DNA from 4 places in the Paenibacillus sp. GYB004 genome. Region 2 is predicted to be linked to each of the others. Evidence: riboswitches for the same ligand, from Rfam matches in the RefSeq annotation. Region 2 holds a riboswitch; each other region holds the start of a gene.
What was found. A riboswitch is a leader RNA that binds a small molecule or an ion and turns the genes downstream of it on or off. The one in region 2 is predicted to bind cyclic di-AMP.
Positions count from the first base shown of each region.

Region 1: linked by a shared signal. The riboswitch ahead of PV433_RS28330 (ubiquitin-like domain-containing protein) and the one ahead of PV433_RS24935 (hypothetical protein) in region 2 are both predicted to bind cyclic di-AMP.
Region 3: linked by a shared signal. The riboswitch ahead of PV433_RS17455 (C40 family peptidase) and the one ahead of PV433_RS24935 (hypothetical protein) in region 2 are both predicted to bind cyclic di-AMP.
Region 4: linked by a shared signal. The riboswitch ahead of PV433_RS08210 (TrkH family potassium uptake protein) and the one ahead of PV433_RS24935 (hypothetical protein) in region 2 are both predicted to bind cyclic di-AMP.

Region 1 covers NZ_JARBDB010000063.1:162,744-168,371, forward strand. The annotation lists gene rnmV (ribonuclease M5) at 1-314, opposite strand, end outside; gene PV433_RS28330 (ubiquitin-like domain-containing protein) at 480-1,538, opposite strand; cyclic di-AMP (ydaO/yuaA leader) riboswitch at 1,881-2,033, opposite strand; gene PV433_RS28335 (ABC transporter ATP-binding protein) at 2,309-3,055, shown strand; gene PV433_RS28340 (ABC transporter permease) at 3,052-4,266, shown strand; gene PV433_RS28345 (TatD family hydrolase) at 4,379-5,146, opposite strand; gene PV433_RS28350 (HD domain-containing protein) at 5,192-5,628, opposite strand, start outside.
Region 2 covers NZ_JARBDB010000057.1:396,403-402,030, reverse strand. The annotation lists gene PV433_RS24955 (universal stress protein) at 1-58, opposite strand, end outside; gene PV433_RS24950 (hypothetical protein) at 128-292, shown strand; gene PV433_RS24945 (response regulator) at 373-1,071, opposite strand; gene PV433_RS24940 (ATP-binding protein) at 1,103-2,614, opposite strand; cyclic di-AMP (ydaO/yuaA leader) riboswitch at 3,071-3,245, shown strand; gene PV433_RS24935 (hypothetical protein) at 3,491-3,892, shown strand; gene kdpF (K(+)-transporting ATPase subunit F) at 4,027-4,107, shown strand; gene kdpA (potassium-transporting ATPase subunit KdpA) at 4,141-5,628, shown strand, end outside.
Region 3 covers NZ_JARBDB010000040.1:285,712-291,339, reverse strand. The annotation lists gene PV433_RS17460 (phosphotransferase enzyme family protein) at 99-1,160, shown strand; cyclic di-AMP (ydaO/yuaA leader) riboswitch at 1,390-1,522, shown strand; gene PV433_RS17455 (C40 family peptidase) at 1,525-1,998, shown strand; gene PV433_RS17450 (circularly permuted type 2 ATP-grasp protein) at 2,198-3,658, shown strand; gene PV433_RS17445 (alpha-E domain-containing protein) at 3,652-4,779, shown strand; gene PV433_RS17440 (transglutaminase family protein) at 4,789-5,628, shown strand, end outside.
Region 4 covers NZ_JARBDB010000012.1:95,164-100,791, forward strand. The annotation lists gene PV433_RS08205 (potassium channel family protein) at 1-188, opposite strand, end outside; gene PV433_RS08210 (TrkH family potassium uptake protein) at 203-1,543, opposite strand; cyclic di-AMP (ydaO/yuaA leader) riboswitch at 1,634-1,828, opposite strand; gene PV433_RS08215 (CPBP family intramembrane glutamic endopeptidase) at 2,158-3,819, shown strand; gene uvrC (excinuclease ABC subunit UvrC) at 3,940-5,628, opposite strand, start outside.

The DNA.
Region 1 (5,628 bases), on a different contig from region 2:
TCAAGTGCCCGGATAATCGATTCTCGGGAGGCGTTCTCCACCCCGATGTCCGATTTGCGGGTCGCTTCCTCCTGGGTGAGAAAGGCGTGCTTGCAGCCCGGGACTTTGGCCGAGACGATTTTGCGGATGCGTTCGCCCGCATGATCCGGATCTGTGAATATAATAACGCCGCGGCGCTCCTTGGCGAGCGCAATTCGCCTCAGCACTTCGTCGCCGATCGCCGAACCGCCGGTCTCGATCGTCTCCGCATCCACCGCTCTCTTGATGGCGACTGTATCGTCCCGTCCTTCGACCACGATAATTTCTTGAATCATGTTCTGTGATTCCTTTCCTTGTACGAACAAAAAGAAGAGGGCTCGCCTCTTCTTTCACATTGTTGTTATATATCAATATACCCAATGATTCCGTTTCGATCAACGGTATTGCGGGTAATTGAATAATATAGATGGGGCCGGAAGGCCCGAAACAGCAGCGGAGCGTTAATTATCTACCGGCTTTTCTTTGCCGATAATATAGACTTTGTACCCGCGCTTCAGGCCGAAACGCTTGGCATAGTCAGGGTTGTCGAAGTAAACGTCAATCTTGTTCCCTTTGATGGCACTGCCCGTATCCTCGGCTCGGCGCAGACCGATCCCTTCGATGTACACCCACCAGCCAATCGGGATGACTTTCGGATCAACCGCGATCGTACGCCCTTCGCTTACCTTGGTACCGGAAAACGTGATGCCGTATTGAGGGTGATCGCTGGTCTTGCCTGTTGAAGCAACATCCACGGAATAAGCGGTTAGCGTAACATTATTCAAAATTTGCTTATAGCCGAATTTGACATCGCCTTTCATTACCTCATCGATATTCGGCGAAGAGGCGGACAAGACGACTACCGGATTTTTGGTTCCAAGCGCAACCACTTTAGTAACGCTTTCCTGTGCAACTTTCGTATCGACGACATTCTCGGCTACGAGCTCGCCGTCTTCGTACACCTTCTCGATCTTCTTCGCAAGTACGCCTTCAACGCCTTCCGATACAACCTGCTCCTTACCCTTGAGCAGATTGGGATCGTCTTGCTTGACCGTCTCGAACGGAATCGTTTCGGTCTGGTCTTCCACAACTTTGTGCACGCGGACAATCTGAATTTGAGAGCCTTCCGTTACGGCTTCTTCCGCGGGTGGCGTCAGCTTGTCGAGTTCCCCGATCTCCATGCCGAGATCTTGCAGCGTCTGCTCTACGGTTTTGCCGACCGTGTATAACGTTTCGGTTCTGCCGTCAGCCGTGAGCTGCACCGGGATTGTATGCTGGATATGAAACTTATCGTTATGCTTCAACTCGGTACCAAGCACCGCCGAGACCCGGTCGTGCTCGCTTACCGGAATTTGCTGTTCTTCCAGAAGAGCGGACAATGTAGTTTGTCTCGTTTTTATGTGTTTCTCTTCCCCGTTTACCACTAACCCCACTTTTTTGATAGACGTGCCTTGCATGAGCAGCACGAACATCGTTGTCATCACGATTGAAAACAAAGCGCCTACTAAGATCAAACGCAAGTTTCCATGCTTCCATCGCATTGCGAAAGACATGCTGGATGATCGCTTTACATGGGTTTCTCCGTTTTGAATAACGCCCACTTCTTCGGTCCTCCTTCATCAGCCTCGCCGTCGAGTGTTACGCATGACTAGAATTGACGTGACCTGGTTAAATTTGGATGATTCACGCTATTGCCATCGTTAGTAAGGCTCCGGGCTACAATCGTTGACAGATCCGGTACGCTCTGTCCTGCAGAAATAGTTTCAGGCGAAAATAAAAGCCGCGGCGAAGAGGTACTCTTCTCGCGGCGTTGAATCGAATGCTCATCCCATACTTGGGAGCGCATCAATGCCCGACAATCGTGCCTCTCTCTTCACGCTTACGAGGTTAGCTGCCGGGTTCGGACGCGAGAGTCGCCCTAATTGCACAGCGCCGCGAACGGCTTCGTGCAGTATTCACCCCATAGATAACTTGGTTCCCCCGTTTCCCTGTCGGAAACTCAGCGATGGGTAAGTCGATGGCGGTATGCGGTTAGAATCATTATGATCGTTATATTAAAGCCTTATGAAAAACCTGTAAAGAGGAAATAAATCCGATTTTCATGCGAAAAGGGGAAAAATCACCGAGAATTCACTTTTTTTATGCAACAAATCGTTGTTTTTCTTCGTCTAATTCTTTTATGCCGCTTTCTTCGTGTGTCAAACGCGAAAAGAAAGCGCTTTAACGTGATTTGCTCGAACAAAAATGTTATGATGTCCTACAGGTAAAAGCTTACATGTGGAGGAACATTATGAAACCGTTTTTGCATATTCAGGGGATGTCCGGCGGCTACATCTGGAACCGGCCGGTCGTCCACGAACTCTCGTTTTCGATCGATTCCGGAGAGATGGTCGGGCTGATCGGATTAAACGGCGCAGGCAAAAGCACGACGATCAAACACATCCTCGGGCTGCTCGTCCCTCAGCAGGGAGAAGTTCGGGTGAAAGGGCTCCGCGTGTCGGACGACGCCGAGAAGTACCGCGGCTCCTTTGCCTATGTGCCCGAAGCCCCCGAACTGTACGAGGAGCTGACGATCCGCGAACATTTACGGATGACGGCTATGGCTTACGGACTCGATGAGACGCAATTCAAGCGCCGCTCGGAGACGCTCGCCGGGCAATTCGACATGACCGAAAAGCTGGACTCCTTCCCTCAGACCTTGTCGAAGGGCATGCGTCAAAAAGTAATGATCATGAACGCATTTCTTGTCGAACCTCCGCTGTATGTCATCGACGAACCGTTCCTCGGACTCGATCCGCTCGGTATCCGTTCGCTGCTCGATCTGATGGTGGAGCGCAAACGGAACGGCGCCGCCTTCTTGATCAGCTCTCATATTTTGTCGACGCTTGAAACGTATTGCGACCGGTATGTCGTCCTTAACAAAGGGAGAATCGCGTCGAAAGGGACGCTCGACGAGCTGCGCCGGAGCGCCGGGGCTGTCCCCGATACAACGCTCGACGACGTATTTTATACGCTAGTAAAAGGGGGGCCGACATGAACCCCGCAGCCGCTTTATGGAAAAACCGGCTGACGGCCCATCTGAAAATCGTGTCGCGGTATACGGCATATGCCGGGCAGAGCGGATTTTTCCTGTTTCTCCTGATCGTGTTCATCGCCTCCTCCTATTTTTACGGCAAAGCTCTTGAACGCATACCGGAAACGTTTCCGTATGCAATCGTCATCGCTTTATGGCTGACGCCTTTTATCGCAGTTAGCCCGATCCGGACGCTGCTGCGGGAAGCGGATCTGATCTTCCTGCTGCCGATGGAAGCCCGGATGGGACCGTACTTCCGGGGCGCGATGCTGTACAGCTACTTGTCCCAATCGTTCCTTTTGGTGGTCGCTTTTACAGCGAGCATGCCGCTGTACCGGCACGGATACGGGGAGAACGCCCAGCCGTTCCTCGCGCTTCTGCTGTTCGCGCTGGCGCTGAAATTTGCCAACATGCTCGGAGCTTGGACGGAAAGCGCCTTCGTACGGACCGGCCACAGAGTCTGCTTCCGGATCTGTAGATTTGCAGCCGATGCGGTCGTCTTGTACGCCTTGTACCGGTACGAAATCTTAGCCGCTTCCATCGTCCTCCTGGCGGCCATCGGCGCAGCTGCTGCCTGGGCTCGTCTGTCCCGCCGGATTCCCGTCAATTGGCCGTATTTAAGAAGAAAAGAAGCCGGTCACCGGCTGACGATGCTGTTATTTTTCAACGGGTTCATCGATGTGGAAGAACTGCCGAGCCGGGTGAAACCCCGCCGGCTTCTGTCCGGATTAGCCGGGCTCGTACCGTTCCGCGCGTCTAACGCCTTCCGGTACCTATACTCGCTTACGCTGCTGCGCTCCGAACTGTTCGGCATCACGATGAGAATCACGCTGCTCGCGGTCATCATCCTGCTGTTCGTGGAAAGTCCGGTTACGTTCGCCGTCGTATACATGCTGTTCCAAGTAATGACGAACGTACAGCTGTCGGCTCTGGGACGATTCCACCGACATTCCGTCTGGACCGCGCTCTATCCGATTCCCGGCACGTTGCGCCGTCCTTCGGCCGCCCGGATCGCGTTCATAGCCCAGCTCGTCCAGATCGCGATCATGACGCTGCCCTTGTTCCGGCCAGCGGTATTCACAATATGGCTGCTGGCTCTCCCGCTCCTCGGCGTTTCGCTTGCCTGGATTTTCCGGATGCGAGGCATCCGGGCGGCCTCCGGTCATTCCGAATAAATCCGGCAAGCGCAAGTTAACATTAAAAATCCCCGCCGCTGCAACCGGCACGCTTTTCGAGCGTTCTCCGGTTGCAGCGACGGGGATTTATATTTTTTCGTAAAAAATCGGATCAGGGGAGACGGAACAGCCGTGTCGCATTTTCTGACGTGATCCTGGCAAGCTCCTCGAATGAAATGCCTAGTATATCCGCCGCCGCTTCCGCAACCAGTTTCACATATCCGGTCTCATTCCGTTTTCCCCGGAAAGGGTGCGGGGTCAAATACGGTGCATCGGTTTCGACAAGCAGCCGGTCAAGCGGCACCTGAGCAAGCACTTCCTTCGGCTGTTTCGCGTTTTTGTACGTAATCGGCCCGCCGAACGAAATATAAAAGTTCATATCCAGGCACAGCTTGGCCGTCTCCCAACTGCCGGAAAAGCAGTGCATGACGCCTCCGACATCCTCCGCTTTTTCTTCCCGGAGCAATTGAACGACGTCGTGATGAGCGTCCCGGTTATGGATGACGATCGGCATGCCAAGCTTTCTGGCGAGCCGGATCTGTTCCCGGAATACGCGGTGCTGCACCTCTTTGGGAGACGTGTCCCAGTAATAGTCCAGTCCGATCTCACCGATCGCCACCACTTTGTCCCGAGAACATAATTGCTCAATCCAATCCAGATCGTCCGGCTTCATATCGATCGCATCTGTCGGATGCCACCCTACCGCCGTATATATAAAGTCGTACCGCTCGGTCAATTCAAGCGAGGTAGGTATTGTCTCCCGGTTAAAGCCGATGTTGATCATCCGGCTGACCCCCTGCTCGCGGGCGCGCTCGATGACTTGATCCCGGTCCTCGTCAAACTGGCTTGCATTCATATGCGTGTGCGTATCGGTAAGCATATATCCATCCTCCAAAAACAATGATGTTCGAGACCTTTTCTACTATTATACCCTGTCCAAGCCGAGCATTTTCCGGATGCTGCTAGGGAGCGCCGACGCTCTGTCCCGGACAAGCTCCTCGGGATAATAAATATGCTGCTTCCCTCTATGAATTCCGCTGATCGAGCGGATGATATCCGACTTTCGCGATATTTCCGTAAGCCCTTCCTGATCGCTTAACAACAGGATCGGCAAGCTTTCTTCTTCGTCTCCGGGCCGGTATACGTCGTAGGGCATGTCGGTGATGGAGTCAATCTCCAGATAAAAGTCCGGATCGATGCCGGCCGCAGCAAGCCCGGACCGCAGTTCCCACTTGAGGGGCTCGTCCCAGGCGTCGGTTGCGGCATATTTAAATAGCCGTCTGTGCAGGAAACGTTCGCACAGATCCGACAGGATCGGGTCCTGTTCCTTGCTCCATTGCATAATGGTCATTTGGATATAAG
Region 2 (5,628 bases):
GACAAACGAGTATTTTTTCTTCAGTTTCGGTTATCTTGGAGTTAGATGTTGTGATCATTTTACGTTTCCCCTGTCGGTAAATATTCGCAATAACGAGCAGAAGCTCGCTTCAGGTTGCTTAAAATTGATGATGAAAACCAGAATAAAAACAAAAGAAGCCGGAAGGAAGAGGGAACTTTGCGCGAATGAAATGCATGATTTAGTTGTTGATGGACATATTACGTTATTTCGATTGCAAAGTAAATCGCCAAAACAGACTGAAAATCAATCCGTTTTTGCCCAGAAATTTTGATCCGGGTCCTATTTTGATGCGGTGACGTTCATTTTTGATATTGTACTTGCGGTTTTCTTCACATCCGTGAATGTGAGCGGTCATTCAGCAGCGAGAAAGCGATATCCAACGCCGGATTCTGTTACAATGTACTTGGGATCTGCGGGATTGTCTTCAAGCTTCTTCCTCAAGTGCCCGATGTATATGCGTAAATAATGCCGATTGGAATCATCGTGCTCGTTCCAGACTTGCTTCAGCAATTGGCTTTTTGTAATGACTCTCCCTGCATGGATAGCCAGAATTTTCAATAAATCAAATTCCGTCGGAGATAGCTTGACCGGTTCTCCCTTCAATTCCACACTTCTTTGCGCAATATTGATCGTTAGTTCCCCATGGTGCAGAACCGGCTCTTCTTGAGCCCTGGCTGAGTGTCGCAGCGCTACGCGAATCCGCGCCACTAGCTCTCCCATTCCGAAAGGTTTGGTCACATAATCGTCGGCCCCATTATCCAGCGCAAAGATTTTATCCGCTTCCCGGTCAATGGCAGTGAGGACGATTACTGGCAAATCGGACCGTTCCCGAATACCCCTCAGTACATCCATGCCGGATAGATCCGGCAATCCCAAGTCGAGTATCACGAGATCCGGAGCGGCGAGAGAAACTTGCTCCAGTCCCTCTTCTCCGGTTGACGCTTCGTATACGTTGTATTTATGGGCTTGCAGCGTCACCTTGAGCAACTTCCGTATTTGAGTGTCGTCTTCCACAACAAGTACTCGAACATGATGTTCATGGTTTGACATACGTCTCGCCCTCCTATTGCTCGCTAGCCTATTAGTTATCTTGGACAAGCGGAAGCGATATTGTGATGATGGCTCCTTTTGGCGCGTTAGGCTGGGCGGAGATGGTTCCTCCATGAAGTTCGGCGATCCCTTTGCTGATGGCCAGCCCCAAGCCCGTTCCCGTGAGGTGCCCGGTTTGTTCGGAACGATAAAATTTTTCAAAAATGCGCTCCAACTCGTCTTCCTTCAGCCCGACACCTTCATCGGCAACAGTTAGTTCGACGAATTCACTGCCTGCCTTGACAGACAGGATGATCTCGCTGTAATCGGGGCTATATTTGATCGCATTGCTGATCACATTGATCAGCATTTGCTCAAGCAGAGCTTCATCGCCAAGAACGATGGGGATTTCATCGGGCAGGTCAAGGCGGATCGTGCGATGCTCCTGGTAGCCTTTCAACTGCATGAAGGTAGAGCCGATGATTTCCTCCAATTCGCACTCATCTTTCCGTAAGGTAAGCATGCCGCCTTCGAGCCGGGCCATACCCAGCAAATTCAAAACCAACCGATTCATACGAAGCGCGCCATCGCGAATGGTCACAAGAAGTTCCATTCGTTCCTCGGCGGTAAACAGTTTCTCGCCATCGATCAGCCCGGTTGCCGAACCGATAATGGCTGCGAGCGGTGTACGAAGCTCGTGCGAGACGGAGTTCAATATGGCGATGCGAAGCCGCTCGGATTCGGCGGTCAGATGGGCCAGCTTTGCCTCTTCCTCGAACTTGACACGTGCGACTGCACTGGCCGCCAACCCGCCAACCGCTTCAAATAGCAAGGCTTGTTCCGGGAAGGTTTCGCTTCGCTCGTGCCTGGAAATAAGAACCATAACTCCGAATCTTTGTTCCTCAATCTGAAGCGGGATAAAATGCCCGATGAGTCCTCCGGTATGTGAAATTCTTTTTTCCAATGACTTACCTTCTTTGTAGACGCGTTTAGCAAGCGCAAGCTCGGCTTGTTCCTGTACATGATGGGAAAATGGACTGGAACGACGGGCGAGCGTAAGCTCATTGTTGTTTTCAGCCAAATAGATCGTGACGTCCATTTTCAGGATTTCAGATAGCTGTCGGGAAAAACGGTCCAGCAAGGACGGCATATCGACGGCAGAGCTAATCTGTTTACTGAGCGCATAAAGCGTGGCGGTTTGCTTCTCTTTTTGCTTGGAATAAAGCACTTGTTGTTTGAGTCGTGCGGCCAAGCTGGCTGTTAATACCGCAACTGCTATATAAACGGCAAAGGAAAACAAATACCTAAGATCCGCGACGGTAAAACTGAGCACCGGCGGTACAAAAAAGAAATCAAAGGACAATACGCCCAGGAAAGCGGCGAAGAAAGCCGGACGCAGTCCCCAAACTACCGCATTAAGAAGCACTGGAAGCAAGTAGATCAGCGAAATATTGGCCAAATCAAAGGCGAGCCCGAAAGGTTGTATTAGGATCGTCATTCCCGCAATTAGCAGCGCGGTAGTGATGTAAGGACGCAAATCGTGCTTGGTATGAAAAAAGGGCATGGCTGAACCTCCTGCTGCGCTTATGACTCAAACTGAGACTGTCGATTCATTATGAACAACCAAGTGGAAAGTGAAAAGATTGCCTTCTGGCGAGTTTTGTTCGGAATCCCAAACCTTAAATTCCATTTAAATAAAGGGATTCCGGACAACCTGTCTGAGCAGAAGAAGGCAATTTTTCACTTGGAACGGCCAGATAACACTTCTACACATTTAATCGACAGTCTCAAACTCACCATTAGCGTACTGTAAATACTGCGCAAAAGAAATGGTTCCAGGGGGTAAAAGTTCCGTAAAAATGATGGAAAAGATCGAAAAACGGCGTGTGAAGGAGGGAGATGAAGGAAATAGAGGCCAGGGAATCAGATCGAGATGTAGAGAAGAAAATGAAACCAATTTACCTTGCGGCTCGCTTTACAATTATTTGCATGGGGAGTAACATTCGGTTCATGAATTCAATGATTCACTGTGCTGAATTGCCTTTCAGGCAAACGGGGGAACCAATCACGGAAGCTTGTGTGAGAGCGAGCATCCGTACGGGGTGAATCCTGCCGCCGGAATATGACCCGGTTGCAGGTAGGGCGACTCTCACCGCCCGAATCCGTCAGCTAACCTCGTAAGCAAGAGCAACTCTTTGGAAAATAGCGTTGCTTATGGAGAGAGGATGATGAAGCTTGTGATCGTAACTTCCGACCACAGGGCTTAGGCCTCCTGTGGTTTTTTTGTAATTAACTAACTACGCAAGCGACATAAGAGAGGCAACATTTATTATAACTAGACACGGGTTTACTCGCTTTGCCTTGGAAGTTGAGGAAGAGCAATCTCAATTCGTTAGCTTCTTTTTTGTTGCCTCCCCGTGTAGGGATAGGAGGGACACACGTGAACGATCAAGACAATTATCTTCTCGTTTCAGCGCCTACAGAAGCCGGTCTAGCATTTCTGCGGGTGCTGGCGGCAAAGGGATCGCACTATGCTGCATTAACCTACAATAAAGCGGAGAAGCAAGCTCTGGAGGAAATGGGAGTGGAGAACATTCTTATGGTGGATACAAAAGACAGTCGTTCACTACTGGTCCCCGAGCTGCCGATCGGTAAGGTTTACTTGTTTGAACAAAGCTTGGATTTGTGCTGCAGGTATATTCAAATATGCCGTTCCTGGACGGCAAAGCCGATTTATGTCATCACACAGGGGAATAATGCCCGGCTCATCTACAAAGGGCTTGGTGCGAAGTACGTAATTTTATCACAAGGGACGGACTTGTCCTTTCTGTTAAGCGAGTAAACGTAAAGCCTGTAAAGGAGACGTGAAAGTATGTTGGATATCGGAATGATTGCACTGGTTGCTATACTGGCTGCAGCCATGATAGGCCTCGCTGCTTGGGCAGGCAAGGTTGTCGAGGAAGGGCGTGAAGAAGCATGATGTGGGCGCTCGGTATCGTCGTGATCCTGTTGTTTGTTTATTTGGTTTACGCTCTGGTTAAGCCGGAAAAGTTCTAAAAAACGCCTGTTCTCAGGAAGGAGTATTGTGATATGGCTGGAATCCTTGCCATTGTCGTTACATTGTTGCTGGTCCTGCTGTTGGCTCGGCCTACTGGACTATATATGGCCCGAGCTTTTGAATATAACCGGACGGGACTGGACCGGTTTTACAGTCCATTGGAGAAATGGATTTATGCCATCGGAGGCATTCGCCAAGAGAATCAGACATGGCGAAAATATGTCGCCACATTAGTCGTCAGCAATACCGTCATGATTTTGCTCGTATATCTGGTGTTTCGAACACAGGCGTATTTGCCGTTGAATCCGGCCGGTATTGCCAATATGGACCCGAGCCTAGCCTTTAATACGGCAATCAGCTTTATGACAAACACCAATCTGCAGCACTACAGCGGGGAGAGCGGATTATCGTACTTGTCGCAAATGATTGCGATCGTCTTTATGATGTTTACGGCTCCGGCTACCGCGCTTGCAGCGGTGTTCGCTTTTATGCGCGGGCTGGCAGGAAAACCGTTAGGCAATTTTTTCGTCGATATGACTCGTGCTATTACACGGGTATTGCTGCCGATTGCTTTTGTTACGGCCCTTATTTTTGTTGCGCTAGGCGTTCCACAAACGCTTGAACCGGCGGCGGTCGCTCAAACGATTCAAGGCGGTGAACAAACCATTGCCCGAGGCCCGATGGGTTCGTTCTTGTCCATTAAGGAGCTCGGGAATAACGGCGGGGGATTTATGGGCGTCAACTCGGCTCACCCATTTGAAAACCCTAATGCAATTAGTAATTTGATTCAGATCCTGCTAATGATGTTACTTACGACATCCCTACCTTTTGCATACGGCAACATGGTCGGGAATGCCAAGCAGGGACGGGTACTGTTTGTTTCTATGGCAATGCTCTTTATCGTTTTGCTGAGCGTTTCGCTGACGGCTGAACATACTGGCAATCCGGCTCTGAATGCAATCGACATTCAGCATGAACAAGGCAGTATGGAGGGCAAGGAGGTTCGCTTCGGAGTTGCACTATCTTCCTTATATTCAGTCGTAACAACGGCATCCGAGACGGGGGCGGTCAATGCGATGCATGATACGCTGACGCCAATCGCCGGGTTGATCACCATCGCCAACATGATGTTGAATACGACTTTTGGCGGCGTAGGAGCCGGCTTTATGAACGTACTGATGTATGCGATGATCGGCGTGTTTCTCTCCGGTCTGATGGTTGGGCGTACACCGGAATTTTTGGGCAAAAAAATCGAAGGCAAGGAAATGAAGCTGATTGCCGTCACGATGCTGGTTTCGCCTGTTCTCATTCTGGTTCCAACGGCAATTGCGCTGTTCAGCTATCCCGATACGCTGTCCAATCCGGGCTTTCACGGCCTGACGCAAGCGATGTACGAGTATACCTCGTCTGCTGCGAACAACGGTTCCGGATTCGAAGGGCTAGGTGACAATACATTGTTCTGGAACACGACAACCGGAGTCGTTATGTTTTTAGGCAGATATTTCTCCATTGTCGCTTTG
Region 3 (5,628 bases), on a different contig from region 2:
ACGGCGGCGACGCCGTGGCCGCTGATATTTTACGAGGGTACTCCGCCATAAGCGGGCATGGTCGGCTGTGGCGGTTCAGTTCATAGATCGGGAGGCATATGGTGACGACGGCAAGCTATAGAACGTACGAGAATCTTTTTCTGCATGAAGCTGCGAAACGTTACGGGTTCGACCCGGACCGCATCCGGCACGTCGGTGGGTTTGAAAATCTGGTATACGAGACGGAGAGGGACGGCCGCGAGCTTATTATACGGATTACCCCAAGCACGAAGCGGACGCCGGACTACGTGGCGGCCGAACTGGACTGGATGCTCCGGCTGGCGGACTACGGCGTTCAGGTGGCGAGGCCGGTCGAATCGCTGAACGGACGTTTGATGGAGGCGGCCGAGACGGAAGCCGAGCCGCTGCTGATGGGCGTATTCGAGAAAGCTCCGGGCGGGCATGTCGGAGCGGATCACCCGTTGTGGGGGCCGCGGCTGTTCGAGCAGTGGGGACAGCTGACCGGGCGGATGCACCGGCACAGCGAAACCTATGCCCCCCCGGAAGGCATTCCCCGCCGGCTTGGCTCGGCGCTCGATGAAGTGTATCCGGAGCCTTCCGATGAGGAGGCGCCGTCTGCGGACCGGGACCGGGAAGGAACCGATGAGGCGGGACCGGAAGCCGTCAAGCAGGCGCTGGCGCGTGTATATACTCGAATCGCCGCAGACGTCGAACGGCTGCCGAAGGACGGGGGCCGGTACGGAATGTGCCATCGCGATTTGCATCATGGCAACTTTTTCGCGGACGAAGCGGGCCGGATGACCGCCTTTGATTTTGACGACTGCGGGGACGATTATTATTTGCAGGATATCGCCATGCCGGTTTATTATGCGTCGGTGTTTGCGAGCTGGGACAAGCCCGAGACCGATCCGGGCCGGGTGTCGGACTTTGCGGGCCGGTTTCTGGACGATTTCCTCCGGGGTTATGAACGGGAGCGGCGAATCGGTTCCGGCTGGCTGAAGCAGCTGCCGATGTTCGTCGAGAAGCGGCGCCTCGACCTGTGCCTCATTTTGTTCGACATATGGGGATCGGAGAAGGCGACAGCGGGACAGCGCGAATGGATCTCCGCCAATTCGAAGGCGATCTTGCGGGATATTCCTTGTATGTCGCTTCACCTTTAAATCGGGTATGGCCTAGTATGGACAAGCAAGCCGTTTCGGGAAACCGGAGCGGTTTTTTCTGTTGCAGTTGCCGTTATCCTTATCGTTCCATACCGCCACGCCACCGGTTGAACCTGTGCATGCAGCCGGAATGGAACGTTGAAGAGTTTGCAGGTTTGTCATTTTTTCGTACGCGAAATTAGCAGGATTTGGTCGAATGGAGTCGAATGTAAGCAAAGCGCCACGTTTTAAACAATAATTGCCGAATTCCTTTACGGGAAGCGGGGGAACCATACCGGGTGAATTGGTCTCGCTTCAAAGTGACCATAGGGAACCTTCAACCGAACCCTGAGCTAACCTCGCAGGCACTGGAAGGAGCAGGGTTTTGAAGAAGATTGGTTCTGTTATGCTGCTCAGCTCCATGCTGTTCGTAGCGGCGGCGGGTACGGCTTATGCCGAAGATACGCAGCTGGATCGAGCGGTGGAGGAAGTCGTAGGGACCCCTTACAAATGGGGCGGCACTACGATTAAAGGGTTCGATTGTTCCGGATTCATGCAGTACATCTTCGACGAGTACGGCATCGAGCTGTCGCGTACTTCGAGGGACCAGGCCAAAATGGGAGTGGAAGTCGCCAAGGCAGACCTCCGGATCGGCGACCTGGTGTTCTTCAATACGGACGGTAAAGGAATCTCTCATGCCGGCATCTATTTGGGGGACGGCGAATTCGCTCATTCGGCCAGCAAGGTTGGCGTCAGCATCAGCAAGCTGAGCGACAGCTACTACAAGAATCGTTATGTCACGGCGCGCAGAGTCGTGGACGAGGACACGTTCCTGAAGATGAGCGATGTGAAGCAGTGAATCCGTAAGCGCAGGAAAATCGAACCGGCCCGAGCGTTCTCGCCTGAGAACCTCGGGCTTTTTCTATGCTCACCCCTTTGCCCGATCCGGATCGGAAAGGGGTGCGGCTTCATGCGCGGGAGGGCCGCTTTGTTTGAACGCCGGCGGAAACGGTTAATGGAAGGGTGTAACCGATCTGATTTCGAGAGGAGCCGAGATGATGTTCATGCCTTATGAAACCGGAACCTATTATGATGAAATGCTCGAACCCGGCGGTACTCCGAAAACTCATTACGAAGCGGTATACCGGGCGCTGCACCGGCTGTCGGCAGACGAGCTGCGCCGGAAGCATGAGACGGCCCAACTTCGTTTTTTACGTCAAGGCGTGACGTTTACCGTATATAGCGACAACTCCGGGACGGAGCGGACGATGCCTTTCGACCCGATCCCGATCATTGTGCCGGCCAGTCCGTGGAGCCGGATCGAGCGGGGGATGATTCAGCGCGTAACAGCGTTGGATCTGTTTTTGGACGACGTGTACGGCGATCAGCACATCGTGCGCGACGGAATCGTCCCGTCCCGGCTCGTGACCGGCAATCCTTCGTATTACTCCGGTCCGGCCGTGTCTGCGAGGGCGCCGAAGGGCAGCCGGATCTTTCTGGCCGGCATCGATCTGATCCGCGACGAGCGCGGCGAATACCGCGTGCTGGAAGATAATTTGCGCAATCCGTCCGGGATTTCGTACGTGTACCAGAACCGCTCTGCGATGAGACAGGCGTTCCCGGAGCTGTTCCGCCGGCAGAGCGTGCTGTCGCTGGACCGCCAGCTCGGCATCCTGCATGAAACGATGTTAAGCCATGCCCCGCTCCGCCATTACGGCGCGAGCGGTCCGAGAGCGGTGCTGCTGACGCCCGGGCCTTACAACTCGGCCTATTACGATCATGTGTTTCTGGCTCAGCAGATGGGGATCGAGCTGGTGGAAGGACGCGATCTCGTCGTGCTGGACCATGTCGTCTACGAGAAGACGATCCGCGGCTTGCAGCGGGTCGATATCGTCTACAGGCGAATCGACGACGACTTCCTGGACCCGCTGGCGTTCCGGCCGGATTCGATGCTGGGCGTTCCGGGCTTGCTGGAGGCGTTTCGCCGCGGAAATGTGGCGATTCTGAACGGGATCGGCAATGGGGTGGCGGATCATAAAGGCGTCTACGCCTACGTTCCGGATATGATCCGGTATTACTTGAACGAGGAACCGCTTATCCCGAACGTTCCGACTTATCTGCTGGACGATCCCGAACAGCGGGATTACGTATTCCGGCATATCGACCGGCTGGTCGTCAAAAACGTGGGAGCTTCCGGAGGCTACGATATGCTGATCGGCCCGCATGCGTCGGAGGAAGAAATCGAACGGTTCCGCGTCAAAATCAGGGCCAGCCCCGGACAATATATCGCCCAGCCGACCGTGAAGCTATCGAGGGCGCCGTCGTACCATAACGACAGGGTGTACCCCTGCCATATCGATCTTCGCGTCTTCGTGATGCATGGCGAGAGGACGCATGTGCTGCCCGGAGGGTTGTCCCGGGTCGCGCTCAAGGAAGGTTCGCTTGTCGTCAACTCGTCGCAGGGCGGCGGCGGCAAAGACACCTGGGTGCTGAGCGAGAGGGGAAATCGCGTATGCTGAGCCGGGTGGCCGATACGTTGTATTGGATGGCGCGCAATATCGAGCGGGCGGAGAACAATGCGCGGATTATAGCCGCGAGGCTAAGCCGGATGCCCGAGTCTTGGGAAGAGGGGGAGGGGACGGCTGGAGCGGCTTCTGCCGGATCGGATCGAGCGGACGGAACGGAGAGCGGCGCAAGATGGGCTCCGTTCCGTTCGTTTTCGGGAGCGGGAGCGGATGGACTTGCTCAGGGCGTCCCTCAGGAGGCGGATCTGAATCTGGCCGGCGATTGGGAGGAACTGCTGGAAATCAACGCGTCGCTCGCCGACTACCTGGACAACCATTCAGAGCTCGTACCGGGTGAGATTTTGCACTATTTGACGTTTTCGGAGAGCAATCCGAACTCGATCGCCAGTTGTATCGCCTATGCGCGGAACAATGCCCGGTCGGCGAGGGATTCGATCCCGCATGAGCTGTGGGAGACGCTGAACGACATGTACTGGAATGTCCGCAGGGCGGCGGAGGAGGGCGGAGAGCTGCGCGACTATTACCCGTTTTTGCAGGCGGTTAAGGTAGGATCGTTCACGACGCAAGGCGTCATCGAGTCGTTAATGCCGCGCGGCGCGCCTTATCTGTTCGTGCAAACCGGCAAATGGCTGGAACGCGCCGAGAAGACGGCCCGCATCCTGAATGTCGTCTGCGCCAAGGCGATGAAGCCGGAGGAGCAGCTTCCTGCGCGTCAATATGTGTACTGGCTGACGGCTCTGGAGCTGGTGGGCGGCAGCGACGCCTTTTTGCGGCAATATCCTCCGTATATGCATCCGAAGGATGTACTGGCTTTTCTGATGGCCGACCGGGCTTACCCGCGTTCCATCCGGTATTGCGTCGATCATTTTGTGCAGGCGATGTACCGGCTGGAGGACGAAGGCGTGACTTTGTATACCGGTCCCCTCGTCGCCGCAGTCGAGCAATTGTCCGAGCAGTTCGGCCAAAGCCGCATTCATGAATGGCCGCTGCACGATTTGGAGCGTGATCTGGACCGGTTCCAGAACCTGTGCAACGAGATTGGGGCGCTGGTTACGGGGACGCTGCGTCCGGACGACGGTTTCCGCTATGAAGCTATGATGTGTATACAGGAGTGAGACGTTCTGATGATTTACCAGATTGAGCATACGAATACGTTTACTTACGAGAGTCCGGTCGATCAAAGTCTGAATCACGTCCGCCTGAAGCCGAGAACCGATGTGTGCCAGAAGCTGCTGTCGTACCGGACCGAGATCAGCCCGATGTCGATGTCCAAGGAATATACCGATTTGTGGGGCAACCATGTCGAGACGTTTTTTATCCCCGAGCAGCACCAGACGTTATCCGTGTCGACGACGTCGAAAGTGAGCGTACAGCGTAGCCCGTTTATTCGCAAGGTGGAGCATTCTCCGGAGATGCGGGATATTTTCCGCTCGGCTTTGTTTCGTCAGCATTATTTGGCGTTTCTGAACGAAACACCGTATACGTATATGGAACAAGGGCAAGTGGACGCGATTATGGCCGAGGTGGGGGAGACGGACAACCCGGTCCGGCTGGCGCTGACGCTGATGGACTACATTCACACAACGTTTGCCTACGAGAAGGAAGCGACCGACGTTCATACGAAGGCGAATGAGGCGTTCGGTATGAAGCGCGGGGTGTGTCAGGATTTCGCCCACGTGATGATCGGGGTGCTGCGCTCCCAAGGAGTGCCGGCGCGGTATGTCAGCGGGTATTTGTACATAGGCGAAGATTCGGGCTTTGTCGGCGATGCCGCCACGCATGCGTGGGTCGAGGTGATGATTCCCGGAATCGGCTGGGTCGGACTTGACCCGACGAACAAGGTCGAGGCGCTCAGCTCGCATATCCGGGTCGGAACCGGACGCGATTACGCCGACGTTAGTCCGCTTCAGGGCGTATACCGGGGCGGACGTCACAAGCTTGATGTGAAGGTGGCTGTGAAAGTG
Region 4 (5,628 bases), on a different contig from region 2:
ATCGAACGCAGCGTCTCTTCGTCCGTCGAGTCCGCGACGATCGCGTGGGTCAGCACCTCAGACATTTCGCTGACAGCCTCTTCGTCCCTGTCGACGCCGAGCACCTCAAATCCGTTGTTGGTCAGCTCCCGGGCGAGACTGGAGCCGAACCTCCCCAGACCGATCACTGCAAATTGTTTCATTTTCATAGTAAAAACTACTCCTATCCGATAATAATTTTACCTTCCGGATGTCTATATAGTTCTCTCTCCGTTTTAGGCTGCAATGCATAAGCAAGCGTGATCGGTCCGAGCCGGCCCGCAAACATCGTGATCATAATAATAATTTTGCCGAAAGCCGTCAGCTCCGGAGTCAGGCCCATCGATAAGCCGACGGTACCGAAAGCCGACGTCACTTCGAACAAGATCATTAGGAAGGAATGGTCCTCCGTCGTAGAGAGCAGCATCGTCATAAATACGACCAGGAACAAGGCGAGGATCGTAAGCGTAATCGCTTTGTAAATCCGGTCTTTGGCCAGCCGGTAACGAAACAGGACGATATCTTCCTTGCCCCGGATCATCGCGATGACGGCGCCGATCAGCGTCGTAAAGGTGGTCGTCTTGATTCCCCCGCCGGTCGAACCCGGGGACGCGCCGATAAACATCAATATAATGATAAAAAATTGTGTCGCTTGCCGGAGTCCTGCGATGTCGAGCGTATTGGCCCCCGCGGTGCGTGGCGTCACCGACTGAAAAAAGGAGGCGAGCACTTTGCCCGTGCCGTTCAAAGCCCCAAGCGTCTTCGGATTCGTATATTCGAATAAAAAGATGACGATCGCTCCGAATACGATCAGAAACCCGGTCATGCTAAGCACGACTTTGGCGTGAAGCGACAGCTTGCGTTTTTTTCCATATTCCATCAGATCCGAGATTACGATAAAGCCGATGCCCCCCAAAATAATAAGCGACATAGCGACGATATTAATCAGCGGGTCGTCCGCATAAGGCATCAGACTCCGAAAATGGCCGAAAAGATCGAATCCGGCGTTATTAAACATCGATACCGCGTGGAACACTCCCATATAAATAGCGCGGCCGGCGCTATAGTCGAACGACCAGCGAATCGCGAACAGTGCAGCGGCTGCAAGCTCAATCGTCAAGGAATACAGCAACACTTTGCGGATCAGCCGCACGATCCCTTCCATCGAAACCTGATTCATCGCTTCCTGCAGAATCAGCCGTTCCCTTAACGAGATCCGCTTGCGCAGGACAAGCGCGATCAGCGTCGACATCGTCATAAAACCGAGTCCCCCGACCTGAATAAGCGCCATAATGACGACTTGGCCGAATACGGAAAAATAAGTTCCCGTGTCCACGACAACCAGCCCGGTTACGCATGTAGCCGAGGTCGCTGTAAATAGGGCATCCACCAAAGGCAAACCTTCCCCGTTCGTAGTGGACACGGGCAAAGACAGCAGCAGTCCGCCCGATACTATAATCAATGCGAAGCCCAGAACAAGAAATTGCGGCGGCGTAAGCCTTCTGAACCCTATAAGTGGTTTCAAGCAGGGTCACCTCTCCGATCGGCAAGACGGATCGTAGTTTGCAGGAACAACAAAAAAAGACATTGGAATCCCAATGCCGTTTGTCCGGTGTGGTTTCCAAACTGAAGCCTACGAGGTTAGCTGACGGATTCGGGTTGTAAGGCACCCTATTCGCTTGCCGCTGCTGGGAACGGTGCTGCGAAATTCACCCCATGAGCAAAACTTGCGGTTTTCTCGGACACCGCAAAACTGCTCCTACTTGAATGGTTCCCCCGTTTTCATTAAGAAATTCGGCTTGATATGAGAGTCCGCTGCGATGCGCGCACCTTAAACGGCTCGTATTGTAGAGTTTCTTATTCCGCTTTTCAGATTAGAGTCCGGTCTTCGCGTAATGGTGCGCTGGCAGTAGCGGCTCTGAAGCAGAAGCGAATAACACTTGACGAACTCGATTATAATCCCGCTGCACCCGCTTGCACAAAGCCGGCATTCGCTTAAAAACATGGAGGAATCGGCGGCTTCCGGCCGAATAACAAGCGTGCCTGCCTCTTTTCATTGTCCCTACCTCCGTTGCTTCCGTTTAAGTGGCATTTCGAAAAAAAGTATGTTACGTTAGAAAAAAAGTTCGGGAGGGATCCATGAAACGCCCGTTTTCATCCATGCTGGGAACTTTTGCTGTTATCGGCATCCTCTTATTCGTCATCACCAACTGGTGGTCTTTTTTTACGGGAAACAAAGAGCCCGACATCTTATCCGAGACGATGCCGACCGTATCCAAGCAAGCGGCAGCGGACGCCGCAAAGGCGCATATCGCAGAGTTGACCGGTTATCCGGCTTCCAGCACGTTCGTCGTCTACCAGTCCGACAAGCTGCTGAGCGGCTATATCCAGAAGGAGAAGCGGGTCGCGGATTACAAAGCCCGGTTTCAGGAACGGGCTCCGATCGATTATTATCGCATCGATCTGACGGACGGGCGCGGAGCCGAATATGTCGTCGATGTACATATGACAAGCGGCGCCGTCATCGGGTGGAGGAAGAGCAGCCGGGAGAACGCCCCGTCGGTCGAGGTAGGCCGCCGGATTGCCGAAGAGGTGCTGCGGAAGGACGGACTCTCCCTCTCTGACTACAGCTCGCTCAGGCCGAACGCCGCTACGCCCCACCGGTTCGTATTCGAGCATCGCGCAGGTACGATCGGCGGCGCCAAGCTGCTGAAGGTAGTGGAGGTCCGGGGCGGGCAGGTAACCGCCTATTATAACGAGTTCCGGATTCCGCAAAGCCATCTCGACTGGGTCAAACGGCAGGACCAGGCGGCCTCGGCGATGACGCAGTGGAATTTGATCCTGTCATCGGTCATGGGGCTGGCCGCCATCGCCATTGCGATCGCTTCCCGGAAACAGATCTCGTTCGTCCGGGGGATCGGCTTAACGGCCACCTTTCTTGTGTTGTACTGGATCAACAATATCAATATGATTCCCGCCTTCAAAACACTCGAAGCCGAAGGCATGGACCCCTTCTTCTCAACTGAAGCCGCCGTCGTCACCATGATTCTGATGACGGTCGTCGTGACGATCATGGCGATCATCTGTTACTTCTCGTTCGCCGCCGGCGATCCGCTGTGGCGGGAACAAGGAAGACGGCTGTGGCCGCGATGGAGAGAGCCGGGCTTCGGGGCTCATACGCTGTCCAGCATGAAACGGGGCTACCTGCTCGCCTTCGGTTTGCTAGGAGTGCAGTCGCTGCTGTTTTTCACCGCTGAACACCGGTTCGATATGTGGGCGGTGAACGATCCGTCCGGATCGCCACTTAACATGCTGCTGCCGGGGATCTTTCCGCTTATGGCCTGGACGGCGGCGATTTCCGAGGAAGCGATTTACCGTTTTTTCGGCATCGCCCTGTTTAAGAAGCTGCTTCGCAATACGTTTCTGGCCGTCGTTATACCGAGCGTCATCTGGGCGTTCAGCCATACGCAGTATCCGATCTACCCGGTGTACACCCGGTTCGTGGAAGTAACGATTCTCGGCATCTTGTTCGGCTACGCTTTCCTGAAGTACGGGTTTGCGACCGCGTTGTTCGCCCACGCCATCGTGGACAGCATCCTGATGAGCTTTTCGCTGATGGGTATGGGAGGAGCGGGATATGTCGGTCTCGGCGCGTTTTATATCGCGCTGCCTGCCCTCGTCGCCATTGTGATCAAGTGGCTGCACGGCAAAACGGCCGCAAGGCGAGCCGGGGCCGGGGTGGACGATCCGCCGCCTAATTCCGGAGACGGCTTCCGGCCGTCGAAGCCGGACCCCGTCTAGACTGCTGCCCTGGAACAAAAAACCAACCTTCGAGAAGCTGCACTGCAGCGGCATTCGGAGGTTGGTTTGTTTTGCAGAAGTAAAAATGTTAATAGAGCTATTGCTGTTCAGCCGTGCGCATTAAGCGTCCGAATCGGCGGTCTCGCCAGGTCCGTGCAGGGCGGCGAGGATGTCGCGCGCCAGCTTGTCGCCGATGCCGAGCGGGCGAAAATCGTCGACAGCCGCTTCTTTAATCTTCTTAAGCGAGCCGAAATGTTTCAGCAGCGCCTTGCGCCGCTTCTCCCCGATCCCGGGAATCGAATCCAACTGGGAGGCGACCATCGACTTGGCCCGGGTCTCCCGGTGGAACGTAATCGCAAATCGGTGCACTTCCTCCTGGATGCGCTGGAGCAAGTAAAACTCCTGGCTGTCGCGCCGGATCGGCACGATGTCCGGCGGATCGCCCATCATCAGCTGCGCGGTCTTATGCTTCGCGTCCTTGACGAGACCGCACACCGGGATGTACAAGCCTAGCTCGTTTTCCAGCACGTCGATCGCCGCCGATATTTGTCCCTTGCCTCCGTCGACTACGACCAGATCCGGCATCGGCAGCTGCTCTTTCAGCACCCGCTCGTACCGGCGGCGGATTACTTCGCGCATCGTCTCGTAGTCGTCCGGTCCTTGCACGGTCCGAATTTTGTACTTGCGGTATTCTTTGCGGTCCGGCTTGCCGTCCACGAACACGACCATCGCGGATACCGGGTCGCTCCCTTGAATGTTCGAGTTGTCGAACGCCTCGATCCGGCGGATCGTTCCGGTCCCGATCCATTCGCCCAGACTCTCTACCGCTTTGACCGTCCGCTCCTCGTCGCGTTCGATCAACCGGAACTTCTCCTCCAGCGCGACACGAGCGTTGTCGGCAGCCATTCCGAGCAGCTTCTTTTTCTGTCCGCGCTGCGGCTGATGCACTTTGACCCGCAGCCACGACTCCAGCAGCTCGGCCACTTCGCGTTCGGTATGCTGCTCGCCCGTATCCGGTGCAGATGCCGATTCGTCTTCTTCTTTTTCCTCCGCCGAGGGCAAAAAGATTTCTTTCGGCAGCGCCGGGTTGTCGCTGTAATACTGCGTCACGAACGAGATGAAATCCTCGTACGCGTCGCCGTAATACGGGAACAGCGTCACATGCCGCTCGATCATTTTGCCTTGGCGCATATACAAGATTTGGACGCACATCCACCCTTTGTCGACGGCGTAACCGAACACGTCGCGGTCGACCGCGTCGGTCATCGTGATCGTCTGCTTCTCCATCACCGCATCGATGCTGACGATCTGATCGCGCAGCTCCTTGGCCCGCTCGAAGTTCAAGTCCTCGGCGGCCTGATGCATTTTCCGGGTCAGCTCTTCCTTAATCGCAACATGGCCGCCGTTCAGAAACTTGCTGATCTCCTGCACCATCCGCTCGTACTCGCCGGCCGGCACCTCATATTCGCAAGGGGCGATGCATTGTCCCAAATGGTAGTACAGGCATACCCGGTCCGGGATCGTCTTGCATTTGCGGAGCGGATACAGACGGTCCAGCAGCTTCTTCGTCTGCTGCGCCGCGAACGCATTCGGATAAGGGCCGAAATATTTCGCTTTGTCCTTATACACTTTGCGGGTCACTTCGAGCCGCGGATGCGCTTCTTGCGTAATTTTGATATAGGGAAACGTCTTGTCGTCCTTCAACAAAACGTTATATCTCGGATGGTATTGCTTGATCAGATTGCATTCCAGAATGAGCGCTTCCATATTGCTCGCCGTGACGATATATTCGAAGTCGCTTATTTCCGT